DNA from 3 places in the Photobacterium sp. TY1-4 genome. Region 1 is predicted to be linked to each of the others. Evidence: riboswitches for the same ligand, from Rfam matches in the RefSeq annotation. Region 1 holds a riboswitch; each other region holds the start of a gene.
The links. Region 1 has a riboswitch for thiamine pyrophosphate ahead of thiD (bifunctional hydroxymethylpyrimidine kinase/phosphomethylpyrimidine kinase). Riboswitches for the same ligand answer to the same signal wherever they lie in the genome.
Positions count from the first base shown of each region.

Region 2: linked by a shared signal. The riboswitch ahead of thiC (phosphomethylpyrimidine synthase ThiC) and the one ahead of thiD (bifunctional hydroxymethylpyrimidine kinase/phosphomethylpyrimidine kinase) in region 1 are both predicted to bind thiamine pyrophosphate.
Region 3: linked by a shared signal. The riboswitch ahead of thiB (thiamine ABC transporter substrate binding subunit) and the one ahead of thiD (bifunctional hydroxymethylpyrimidine kinase/phosphomethylpyrimidine kinase) in region 1 are both predicted to bind thiamine pyrophosphate.

Region 1 covers NZ_CP099735.1:262,147-266,226, reverse strand. Annotated here, with positions in the region: gene NH461_RS17810 (FAD-binding oxidoreductase) at 201-1,796, shown strand; gene NH461_RS17805 (VOC family protein) at 1,849-2,199, opposite strand; TPP riboswitch at 2,466-2,563, shown strand; gene thiD (bifunctional hydroxymethylpyrimidine kinase/phosphomethylpyrimidine kinase) at 2,633-3,478, shown strand; gene NH461_RS17795 (ABC transporter ATP-binding protein) at 3,478-4,080, shown strand, end outside.
Region 2 covers NZ_CP099734.1:3,502,262-3,506,341, forward strand. Annotated here, with positions in the region: gene thiE (thiamine phosphate synthase) at 1-263, opposite strand, end outside; gene thiC (phosphomethylpyrimidine synthase ThiC) at 263-2,188, opposite strand; TPP riboswitch at 2,306-2,403, opposite strand; gene NH461_RS16180 (universal stress protein) at 2,468-2,914, opposite strand; gene crcB (fluoride efflux transporter CrcB) at 3,037-3,420, shown strand; tRNA gene NH461_RS16190 (tRNA-Trp) at 3,786-3,862, opposite strand; tRNA gene NH461_RS16195 (tRNA-Asp) at 3,900-3,976, opposite strand; rRNA gene rrf (5S ribosomal RNA) at 4,033-4,080, opposite strand, start outside.
Region 3 covers NZ_CP099734.1:3,176,373-3,180,452, forward strand. Annotated here, with positions in the region: gene leuD (3-isopropylmalate dehydratase small subunit) at 1-306, shown strand, start outside; gene NH461_RS14605 (DUF547 domain-containing protein) at 446-1,228, shown strand; TPP riboswitch at 1,315-1,422, shown strand; gene thiB (thiamine ABC transporter substrate binding subunit) at 1,561-2,514, shown strand; gene thiP (thiamine/thiamine pyrophosphate ABC transporter permease ThiP) at 2,528-4,080, shown strand, end outside.

The sequences.
Region 1 (4,080 bases):
CTACGCCGAACCCAGACGCCAATTAAGTGATTTATGGTCATTCGAATGTTTTTTTGTGCATTTATTCAATCAGGTTCACATAACATTACCCTCACCGCTGTCGATGACGTGTTTTTTTTGCACAATATAAATCTAACACTCTGTTTTAGCAGCCTTATTGATGAGGTAACTGTCGGTAAGCACCCGTAGGATAAAGGGATATGGAACTACGCACAGTATTAAGTAATATTTTCGCGGCTTCGCAAATCTCGCAGGATCCCGAAACACTGCACGAGTATAGTCTGGCTCTCAATGGGAGTCTCTGTACCCCGTCAGCCGTTGTATGGCCCGAGCAGGAATCTGAGCTCATCGCCATCGTTGAGGCTGCCAATCAACATCGATTCACCATTCACCCGGTCGCACAAGGGAAGAACTGGGGCTACGGCACCGCACAAGGAACGCATCCCCAGCAAGTCATTGTCAATCTCAGCCGCTTGTCCCAAGTCCTCGAAATCAATGATGCGCAAGCCTATGTTCGGATCCAACCGGGGATCACGCAATCGCAGCTCTTCACGGCCCTGCAAAATACCAGCAGCTCCTTACAAATGGACATTACCGCTGCCGGGTTACATACCAGCATGGTCGGCAACATTCTGGAGCGCGGATTCGGACACACCGATTACTCGGACCGTTTCGGCCATGTGCAATCCATGCGGGTACTCCTGCCAACCGGCAAGATCATTACGACAGGGATGGGGATGTTTGAACACAGTGTTGCACAACATCTCTACCCCTACGGCGCCGGGCCGGTCCTGCAGGGATTATTCAGCCAGTCAAACTTGGGGATTGTGCTCGAAATGACGCTGGCACTTCAGCCGAAACCGGCCTATCAGGCCACCGTTTTCGCTTTGTGTCCGGAAGAAGATGATGCGCCCGACATGGTCGCCACCATCGGCAAGCTGAAACTGGAAGGTGTGATCACCAGTGGCGTCCATACGGTCAGCATGACCCGAGCCATGGGTGAACAAGCCCGACAGGCACCAGGTGCCTGGATCCTCACCACCTCCCTGGCCGGGCCGAAAGGCGTGGTGAAAGCCCGGTATAAACACGTCAAGCAAACCCTAAAACAGCAGATCCCGGGTGCAAAGATTCTGTTTCTTGATGATTTTCGCTGGCGAATGCTGTGCAAAATCAATCGATACTTAAAATCCCCGATGATCGATAGCCTGAAACTGGTGCTGGATCTCAAGCTGGGCGTTCCGTCCGATGCGGCCATCCAGACCCTGCTCGATCATCCGGCGGCCAGTTCCGCAATGAAGACCTCGGAATTTCCGGCGAATTTTCGCTGGATCTGTGCGGTGAGCAGCCATGCTCGACAGGATATCTCCGAGATGCTCAGTATCTGCCGTCGGCTGTTCCGTGAATATGGCTATGAAGAGCGCTACAGCATGACCAATGTCAGCGAACGTGCCGTCGTTCTGATTGCCAATATTCGATTCGGCAAATCCGAGCCGGAAATTGAAAAAGCAACCCGTTTCCACCAGGCCATCGATGCAGCCCTGTTATCCGCCGGGTTCTGCCCATACCGCAGCGGTTCCGGGCTGTTTGATACGATCAAACCATTCGTGCGAAAAGAGAACCTTGCCCTTCTGGCCACGCTCAAGCAAAGCCTGGATCCCAACAACATCCTGTCGCCGGATAAGTACTTGCTTACGCAGCCTGACGCCACGAAGGGGCCTGGAGTCGCTGAAGCAGTTAAAGCCCCTGCTCCCCCTGAAACAACGAAAGCGCTTGAAACGTCATCTGAGCCGGGTTGATCTCCGGATCACGATTAATGCGCGAATTTCCCGCCGTTATGGCGGGAAACCATTATTGATCTGACCACACCGCCAACTCATTGCCACTGGGTTCAAAAAACTGAAAACGCCGTCCGCCCGGGAATTCAAAAATCGGCTTCACAATCTGGCCGCCGGCCGCTTCAACCTTGGCTTGGGTTTGTTCAAGATGGGCGCTATACAGCACGATCAGCGCAGCGCCTTGCTGCGTCGTTGATTTGAGCGGGGCACGATAAAAACCGCCATCCAGTCCTTGATTGGAAAATGCCGTGTAATCTTCACCGTAGTCGGTGAACGCCCAGCCGAAAGCCTGCTGGAAAAACTGCTTCGTTGCTTCCAGATCGGCCGCCGGAAACTCAACATAGTTAATCTTGTCCTGATGCATCTGACTCATGATATGTCCCTAACTGTGTGATGTTGTCTGTTACTTCGTACGACCATTCAACCCGATTCATGTTCAACCCAATTTATGCTCAAGCTTATTTTTTCTCAACCCTATTTTTCTCAACCACAGACCACTGCGGTGCAAAGTTCAGCGCTTGGTCAGAATAATTCCTTTTTCGGTTTGCTCTGCTGTGAAAAACAAGGGTAGAATACATCCGCTTCTGGCACGAAAAATTGCGTGCCCAGTATAAAGAATCAACAATTTAGGTAAGTTAGTCGGGGAGCCATAGGCTGAGACCACTTCGGTGGGACCCGTTGAACCTGATCCATTTAATAATGGCGTAGGGAACTAGCAACCGTGTCTCGCCCCTGCCCGCGCTCTATCGGGCAATCCCGGACACCTGCTACCCTGCGCGATATCGTTAGGGGTAGATATGGCCGTTCAATCAGCAGCTCAATCAACAACACCAATTACGTTAACCATTGCCGGTTCTGACAGTGGCGGTGGCGCCGGTATTCAAGCAGACATCAAAGCAATCTCAGCCACCGGCGGATACGCTTGCTCTGTCATTTCCGCCCTGACCGCACAAAATACCCAAGGCGTGACCGGGATCTTCAATATTTCCCCGGAATTTGTTGCCGAGCAGCTGGATACGGTATTCAGTGATCTGGATGTCAAAGCGGTAAAAATCGGCATGCTCAGTGACGCCGCCATCATTCAGACCGTGGCGGATAAACTTTGCCAGTACCAGCCTCAGTTTCTGGTCGTTGACCCGGTCATGGTTGCAACCAGCGGCGATCTGCTGCTCCAACGGGATGCGATTGAAACCCTGAAATCAACCCTGTTGCCACTGGCAGATGTGATCACCCCGAATCTGCCGGAGGCCGCCGCGCTGCTGAATACAGATATTCCTCAGACCGAAGTCGAGATGGCGCAGCTGGTCGAAGCTCTGCGCGGGTTGGGTGCCGGATCCGTTCTGCTCAAAGGGGGCCACCTATCCCAAACACAAGAAAGCACCGATTTACTGATCAGCGCCGAACAGGTGATCCGCTTCAGTCACCCACGGATTGACACCCACAACACTCACGGAACCGGCTGCACCTTATCCGCAGCCATCGCCTCCTTCCTGGCCCAGGGTTATGCACTGAACGACGCCGTTCAACATGCCAAAACCTATATCACCGAAGCCATCCGCCATGCTGATGAACTGCAAATCGGCGCCGGACACGGCCCGGTTCACCACTTCTTTCACGGGCACTACCAGCCGGAGCGTGCATGATGTTATCGCCAGCAGTCGGGGGGCACCCACCCCCGGTTCAGGTCAGCCTGAATCATGCCTCGCTTCGTTACCGGGATGCAGCGACCGCCGTTTTCGATGATCTAAACCTGACCTTACCGGCCGGACAATGGACTTGCCTGTTGGGTAAAAGCGGCTGTGGAAAAACCACGCTGCTGCGTCACCTGGCCGGACTGAGTGGAGATGCGGTGCTCTGGCAGGGACAGTTGCTCACATCGGATGAGCAACCATTGCAAGACCGCGTCGCCTATATGGCCCAGCAGGATCTGTTACTGCCGTGGCTGTCCGTGCTGGACAACGTCTGCCTCAGCCAGCGGCTGGGTTCAGGCGCCACAACACCGGATGCAACCCGGGCGATGTCGTTGCTGGCGGCCGTCGGTCTGGCAGATTTCCATGCAGTCAGACCGGATCAGCTCTCCGGGGGGATGCGCCAGCGTGTGGCCCTGGCTCGGACCCTGATGCAGGACAAGCCACTGGTCCTGATGGACGAGCCCTTTTCCGCGCTCGACGCTGTCACCCGCCACAAACTACAGAGCCTGGCCGCCGAGTTATTGCAGGATCGTACCGTGCTGTTAATCACCCAT
Region 2 (4,080 bases), on a different replicon from region 1:
TGCGCAACCTGCTGCTGCACCTCACGCAGGGACGGATACGGCGGCAGCCACTGATCCTGCACCCGGTAATCCGCAGCTCCGCTATCTTCAGGATGAAAGGTCAGGCGAATTCGGCGATGGTCGACGTCTATCCCGACATCAGGTGAAGTCGCCCAGACCACCTCAACCGGCGCCCCCAATTGATAGTGCTGTGCTGAAGCCAGCACAGCATTGAAATACCGGCGCAACGGTGCCAGGTATTCCGGTAAGGTGAGTGTTCCCATCAGCCTTCCTCGTGTGCCGGGTGGTACAGCTCACTGCCTCGGGCTCGGAATTCTTCAGCTTTCTGCTGCATCCCCTCCAGCGGGTCTTCCAGAAGTTTGATTTCCACCGCCTGCGCCTCTTGGGGCAGCGTTTTAGCATAATCCCGCACTTCCTGAGAGATCTTCATCGAGCAGAATTTCGGACCGCACATCGAACAGAAGTGCGCTACCTTGCCCGATTCCTGCGGCAGGGTTTCATCGTGGTAGGAGCGGGCCGTTTCTGGATCCAGCGCCAGGTTGAACTGATCTTCCCAACGGAATTCAAAACGGGCTTTCGACAAGGCGTTATCCCTTACCTGCGCGCCCGGGTGTCCTTTGGCCAAATCAGCAGCATGAGCACATAGCTTATACGTGATCAGCCCGACCTTTACATCGTCTTTGTTCGGCAGACCCAGGTGCTCTTTCGGGGTGACGTAGCACAGCATGGCGCAGCCGAACCAGCCAATCATCGCTGCACCAATCCCTGAAGTGATGTGATCGTAGCCCGGAGCAATATCCGTCGTCAGTGGGCCCAGAGTGTAGAACGGCGCTTCATGGCAGTGCTTGAGCTGCTCATCCATGTTCTCTTTGATCATGTGCATCGGCACGTGTCCCGGCCCTTCAATCATTACCTGGACATCATATTCCCAGGCGATTTTAGTCAGCTCTCCCAAGGTGCGTAGCTCACTGAACTGCGCTTCGTCGTTGGCATCAGCCACCGAGCCCGGACGCAGGCCATCCCCCAGAGAAAGCGAAATATCGTACCGGGCACAGATTTCACAGATCTCGCGGAAGTGTTCATACAGGAAGCTTTCTTTGTGATGCGCCAGACACCACTTGGCCATGATTGATCCACCCCGTGAGACAATCCCGGTCACCCGCTTGGCGGTCATCGGCACGTAGCGCAGCAGTACCCCGGCATGGATAGTGAAGTAATCGACCCCCTGCTCGGCCTGCTCCAGCAAAGTGTCGCGGAATACTTCCCAGGTCAGGTTCTCCGCAATACCGTTCACCTTTTCCAGCGCCTGATACATCGGCACCGTACCGATTGGCACCGGGCTATTGCGGATGATCCACTCACGGGTTTCGTGAATATTGCGACCGGTCGACAGATCCATCACGGTATCGCCGCCCCAGCGGGTCGACCACACTAACTTTTCCACTTCTTCTTCAATCGATGAACTGACAGCAGAGTTACCGATGTTGGCGTTCACTTTGACCAGGAAGTTACGACCGATAATCATCGGCTCTGATTCCGGGTGGTTGATATTGGCTGGAATAATCGCTCGGCCTTCCGCCACTTCCTGTCGGACAAATTCCGGCGTAATTTCTTTCGGCAGATTGGCCCCGAAGTTCTGGCCCGGATGCTGTTGAGTCAGCACGGCATCGCGGTACTTGGCGCGGCCCATATTTTCGCGAATTGCGATGTATTCCATTTCCGGGGTAATGATCCCCTGACGGGCGTAATGTAGTTGGGTAACATTCGCCCCCGCTTTGGCACGCCGAATGCGAGCGCGCTCACCAAAACGCAGCTCGTCCAGCGTATCATCGGCCAGACGCTCTTTGGAATACGCCGAACTCAACTCATCCAGCAGCTCGGTATCTCCGCGCTCTGAAATCCAGGTTTCCCGCAGTCGCGGCAGGCCCGTGTAAATATCGATTTCATGGGCAGGATCGGTGTACAGTCCCGATGTATCATAAACGCGGATCGGCTCATTGGGCTCCAAAACCGGGGCATCTTTGGTGCCGCCGACCAGGCTGTCCGACAGGGTAATTTCGCGCATCGGGACACGAATATCGTCGCGGCTGCCCGTCACATAGACTTTGTGTGAGTTCGGATACGGTTGGGTGGTGAGTGAATCAATGAATTGTTTCGCTTCCAGTCTCGCTTGTTTGCGATTCGACATAGCAATTTCCTTGGTTTCAATAAAAGGGAAGTTGCTTATCGGATGGGTGCGTCAACAAGAGGCTACACGTAGGGTGTGTAACATCATCTGGAACAGCAGCTGCAGGTGCAGCAATACAGAAGATTTTCTCTTGTTCCCTTCGCAGGTATTAGCCTGATCAGGTTCTACGGATCCCGCAATGCGGTCTCAGCCAATTGGCACTCCGACAAGTTAAGCTCGAGTATATGGAAGTCTTGAGCGAACAGCAACTATCCTGAGCTGCTTTGTTGTAACATCTGATCAATGACACATTAACACATCGCAGCCGCCTTGCTGTGACAAAGCCTGCCCCAGATCGCCAAACCACTGGATACCGCTTTTGTGTGTACCAAGAACGACCAGATTAGCCCGAACCTGCTTCACCAGATCCAGCAAATGCTTCGCAACGTCCCCATCGGCAATATGCAGGGCCCGGACTTTATAGGGGGATGCCTGAGACAAGGCAGATAGCTGCTGAATGCGGAGCGCCTGGGTGTCTAAGTGCGCCTCTTCCAGCCCCAGCTCCGCATCCAGAAAACTCACATTCCCCAGCCCCGGCTCGACAAACGCGACATGCAACTCGGCATGGTTCTGCCCTGCAATCAGCGCCGCTTTCACCATCAACTGGTGTGCATCCAGGTTATCCGGGTTTACCGCCAGCAGTACCGTCTGATACAACGCCATACTTTTCCCCCGAGAATGATTCATGTCACCCACCGAAACATCGTGCATCAATCATTGATTGCACATTTACAGCCCGGCAAAGGTGATCAACACACAGCTATCGTGGTATTAGTATGGCAACTTTCTCACAACCTAAAGTAGTATCAATGAGCCAATTTTTCTTCTTGGGACTGATTGCGCTGGGCGGTGCCTTTGGCGCCTGTTCACGGTATCTGATTTCTGAACTGTGCGTCAGCCTGTTCGGCCGGGGATTTCCCTACGGTACCCTGGTCGTCAATGTGCTCGGCTCCTTGCTCATGGGGCTATTGATGTCTGCCATCAACCAGGGCATGATTGCGAGTGTCCCCGCCCGTCCCATCATTGGTTTGGGCTTTCTCGGGGCCCTGACGACCTTCTCCACGTTCTCGATGGATAATGTCATTCTGATGCAGCAAGGCGCGTTTTTAAAAGCCGGACTCAATATACTGCTCAATGTCGCTCTCAGCATCGCAGCCTGCTTTGTGGGTTACCAGCTCCTCATGAAAAACTAGCGCCTGCGTAGCCCAAACAACGCTGACATCGCGTCCATCTCCCCACGGCCTTCGAAAGCAGCACTAAAATTGGTAGATCATAAAGAAAGAAATTTGATCAGGCCAACAGAAGCTCGATGGATCATAGGATCGGACAGGGCTGTACTCCGATGCTACGATATCCCAAAGACCATCAGGCGCTGCAGTACATTAATGGAATTCGACAATCAGCATACAAAAAAGCCCCTGCATCTCTGCAGGGGCGTATAGTCTGAGGCTTCAGAAGACGGCAGGGAGCCGCATTCAGGAAATTCAGAGAATCCACTGCACTGACAATGGACGCTTAAAACAAAAAAACCTCAGCATTTCTGCTGAGGTTTCAAATATGGCAGGGGTGGAGAGATTCGAACTCCCAACACGCGGATTTGGAATCCGCTGCTCTGCCAATTGGAGCTACACCCCTGTTGGCTCAGTTTTTAAGAGCTGAAACTCTGAATAAGTGGCGGAGCGGACGGGACTCGAACCCGCGACCCCCGGCGTGACAGGCCGGTATTCTAACCAACTGAACTACCGCTCCACACGGCACCTAATCGAAGTCTTACTGTTGATGCTTCAATCAAGTTAATGTTCAAAGCCTGGCGATGTCCTACTCTCACATGGGGAGGCCCCACACTACCATCG
Region 3 (4,080 bases), on a different replicon from region 1:
ATGATTGCGCCGAGCTTTGCCGACATTTTCTACGGCAACTCCATCAACAACCAGATGGTGCCGGTGCGCCTGAGCGACACCGAAGTCGACGAGCTGTTCACCTTCGTTACCGCCAACGAAGGCGCGGAAATCACCATAGATCTGGAAGCCATGACGGTCACCGCCAACGGTAAGCAGTACCATTTTGAAATCGACGAGTTCCGCCGCCACTGCCTGCTGAACGGTCTGGATAACATCGGCCTGACTCTGCAGCATGAGGACAAAATCGCTGAGTATGAGCGCAATATTCCGGCATTTCTGGCCTGATTACTGATACTATCCCCCTCGCCCCGGCCACCGTGCCGGGGCTTTTTTCATGGTTGCGACTTGGTTTGCCTAACCGCTGTAAGAAAACAGCGGTTCGCGGGTCTAACCTTTGAATCTCCCGGAAACTGAAGGACACCCCATGCGATCCCTGATGGCCCTGACCCTGCTGTTACTCTCGGCAAATCTGTTTGCCGCCCCAAAAGCCGATCTCTGGCCGTACTGGCAACCGCATCACGCCGCCAGCACCGTGCAGGTCGACCACAGCCGCTGGCAACAGTTGCTCGATACCTATCTCGTCACCCAACCGACCCAGACCCTGTTTCGCTACCGTCAGGTCAGCGATGCCGACCGCTACGAGCTGGGCCGCTACCTGCGCGATCTGAGCCAGCGCGATCCGCGCCAGCTCAACCGCCGCGAGCAGTTTGCCTACTGGGTCAACCTGTATAATGCCCTCACCGTCCAACTGATCCTCGAGAACTACCCGGTGAGCTCGATCACCAAGCTCGGCGGCCTGTTCAGCTTCGGGCCCTGGAATGACACCGTCATCACCATCAACGGCAAAGCGCTGACCCTCAATGACATTGAACACCGGATCCTGCGCCCGATCTGGCAAGACCCGCGCATCCATTACGTGGTGAACTGCGCCAGCCTCGGCTGCCCGGATCTTCAGCCGCAGGCCTTTACCGCCGCCAATGCCGAAACCCTGCTTGAGCAAAGTGCCCGGCGTTTTATCAACAGTGACAAAGGCGTGGCGGTGCAAGGCAACCAAGTACGCCTGTCGTCAATTTATGACTGGTACGGCAGCGATTTCGGCACCCGTGACCAGTTGCAGCGCCACCTCAACCGCTACCGGGATGGGGAACCCGTGACGCTCAACCGCGTCAGCTACGACTATAACTGGGCCCTGAACGAGGCCCGTTAACGGACGGCGGCTCCGGTCTAACGCGCCTCGCCTTTCAGTCGATCCCGAGAAACTGGCAACCCACCGCCGGGCGGATTACAATACCGGCTGTTCTCATGGGGTGCCTGAGCCCGCTCAGACTGAGACTGCCAACGCAGAACCCATTGAACCTGAACCAGATCATGCTGGCGTAGGAATTGAGATGATTTGAAGTGCCTTTGCTTTTCCAAGTCGCTGCACGATGCCGCGAGCCCTTCTCAACCCTAAGCCGCTCAACCGATTTTTTCTCTTGCAGGACGCAAGAGTATCAGGAGCGCACCGTGAAAAAACACCTGTCGATCTTAACGCTGGCGATGGCCGCCGGCTCTGCCTGGGCTGCCGACGACACCCTGACCGTCTATACCTACAGCTCGTTTGCCTCTGACTGGGGACCGGGCCCGGCGATTGAAAAAGCCTTCGAGGCCCAGTGTGGCTGTAATCTGGAATTTGTCGCCCTGGACGATGGCGTGTCCATCCTCAACCGTCTGCGCCTAGAAGGCAAAAACACCCAGGCCGATATCGTGCTGGGGCTGGATAACAACCTGATCAGCGAAGCAAAAAATACCGGCCTGCTGGCCGAGCACCAACTCGACACCAGCAAGCTGGCCCTGCCGAACGGCTGGCAGGACACCACCTTTGTCCCGTATGACTACGGCTACTTTGCCTTTATTTATGACAGCAGCAAGCTGAGCAATCCGCCGAAGAGCTTAAAAGAGCTGGTTCAGCGCGACGATCTGAGCATCATTTACCAGGATCCGCGCACCTCCACTCCGGGCCAGGGCCTGATGCTGTGGATGAAATCCGTCTACGGCGAGCAAGCCAGCGACGCCTGGCAGCAGCTGGCGAAGAAGACCGTGACCGTCACCAAGGGCTGGTCGGAAGCCTACAGCATGTTCCTCAAGGGCGAATCGGATCTGGTGCTCTCTTACACCACCTCCCCGGCGTATCACCTGATTGCCGAGAACGAAGGCAAGTATAAAGCAGCGAACTTCAGCGAAGGCCACTATATGCAGGTGGAAGTGGCTGCCAAGCTGAAAAACAGCCACAGCCAAAAACTGGCCGATCAGTTCCTGGCCTTTATCCTGACGCCGCAATTCCAGGCCGAAATCCCGACCGGCAACTGGATGTACCCGGTGATCAAACAGGACCTGCCGCAAGGGTTCGAGCAGTTGACGCTGCCGGCCAAATCGCTGGAATTTACCGCAGAGGATGTTGCGGCGAATCGACGTGGATGGATCCGTGAATGGCAACATGCACTGACCCGTTAATAGCGAGACTCTGTTGAATACCCGCGTAACCCAAGTTCTGCCCGGCCTGATCTCGGCCGGGTTCATTGTGGCTCTGGTGATCAGCGCCCTGAGCGCCCTGATCAGCCAGGCCCACGCCCTGAGCCCGTGGCTGATCTGGCAGGATCCCTACCTGCGCCATATCACCGGTTTTAGTTTCTACCAGGCATTCCTGTCCACGCTGCTCAGCATTGTCCCGGCCATTCCGATCGCCTATGCGTTCTCCCGCCGCCGGTTTCCCGGTCGTCAGCTGCTGCTGCGCCTGTTTGCCATGACGCTGGTGCTGCCGGTGCTGGTTGCCGTGTTCGGCTTGCTGGCGATATACGGTAAGAGCGGTCTGCTGGCCCAGTGGCTGGAAAGCTGGGGCGGGTCGATGCCGTTTTCCATCTATGGGCTCCACGGCATTTTGCTGGCCCACGTCTTTCTTAATCTGCCGCTCGCCACCCGACTGCTGTACCAGAGCCTGGACGGTATTCCCTATGAGCAGCATCAACTGGCCGCCCATCTAGGGATACGCGGCTGGAGCAAGTTTCGCCTGATCGCCTGGCCGCGGTTGCGCCAGCAGTTGCCGCAGGTCATCGGCCTGGTGTTCATGCTTTGCTTTACCAGTTTTGCCGTGGTGATGTCGCTCGGCGGCGGCCCCAAGGCAACCACCATTGAGCTAGCGATCTACCAGGCGCTGCGTTATGACTTTGATCTGGCCGGCGGGGCCATGCTGGCCCTGTGGCAAATGCTGATCTGCTGCGGCCTGGTGTTGTTCAGCCAGCGGTTTGCCAAGCCGTTGGCGACCCAGAGCGGCGCGACCGCACGTCCGTTGCCGCCGCAGCATGACAGCTGGCAGGCCCGGGCCTGGGACGGACTGTGGATCGGCCTGACCCTGCTGCTGGTGCTGCCGCCGCTGCTGGCCGTGATCAGCGCCGGGCTGAACCCGCAACTCCCGGGGCTGCTAAGCAACCCCGACTTGTGGCAGGCGGTCGGCACGTCCCTCAAGATTGCCTCGCTGGCCTGTCTGCTGGCATTGCTGGGCGGGGTGACGATCCTGCTGGCCAGCCGTCAGTGGCGGCTGCGCCATCACGGCCTGTCGGCCGACGGCATCGAGCTCATCGGTACCATGATCCTGGTGACGCCGGGACTGGTGCTGAGCACCGGGATCTTCCTCCTGCTGCGTCAGTTCACCGATGTCTTTGCTGCGGCCTTCTGGGTGGTGGTCTGCGTCAATGCCCTGATGGCCCTGCCCTATGTGATCAAAACCCTGAGCCAGCCGATGCTGCACATCGCCCAGCAGTACAACCCGCTGTGCCATAGCCTCGGCATGCGGGGCTGGACCCGGCTGCGGCTGGTTGAATGGCCGGCCCTGCGCAAGCCGATCGCCCAGGCGCTGGCGATGGGCTTTGTGCTGTCGCTGGGCGATTTGGGTGCCATCGCCCTGTTCGGCAGCCAGGGCTTCCAGACCCTGCCGCTGTATCTGTATCAGCTCCTCGGCAGCTACCAGATGGATGCCGCAGCCGTGGCCGCGCTGGTGTTGCTGCTGCTGAGCCTGGGCCTGTT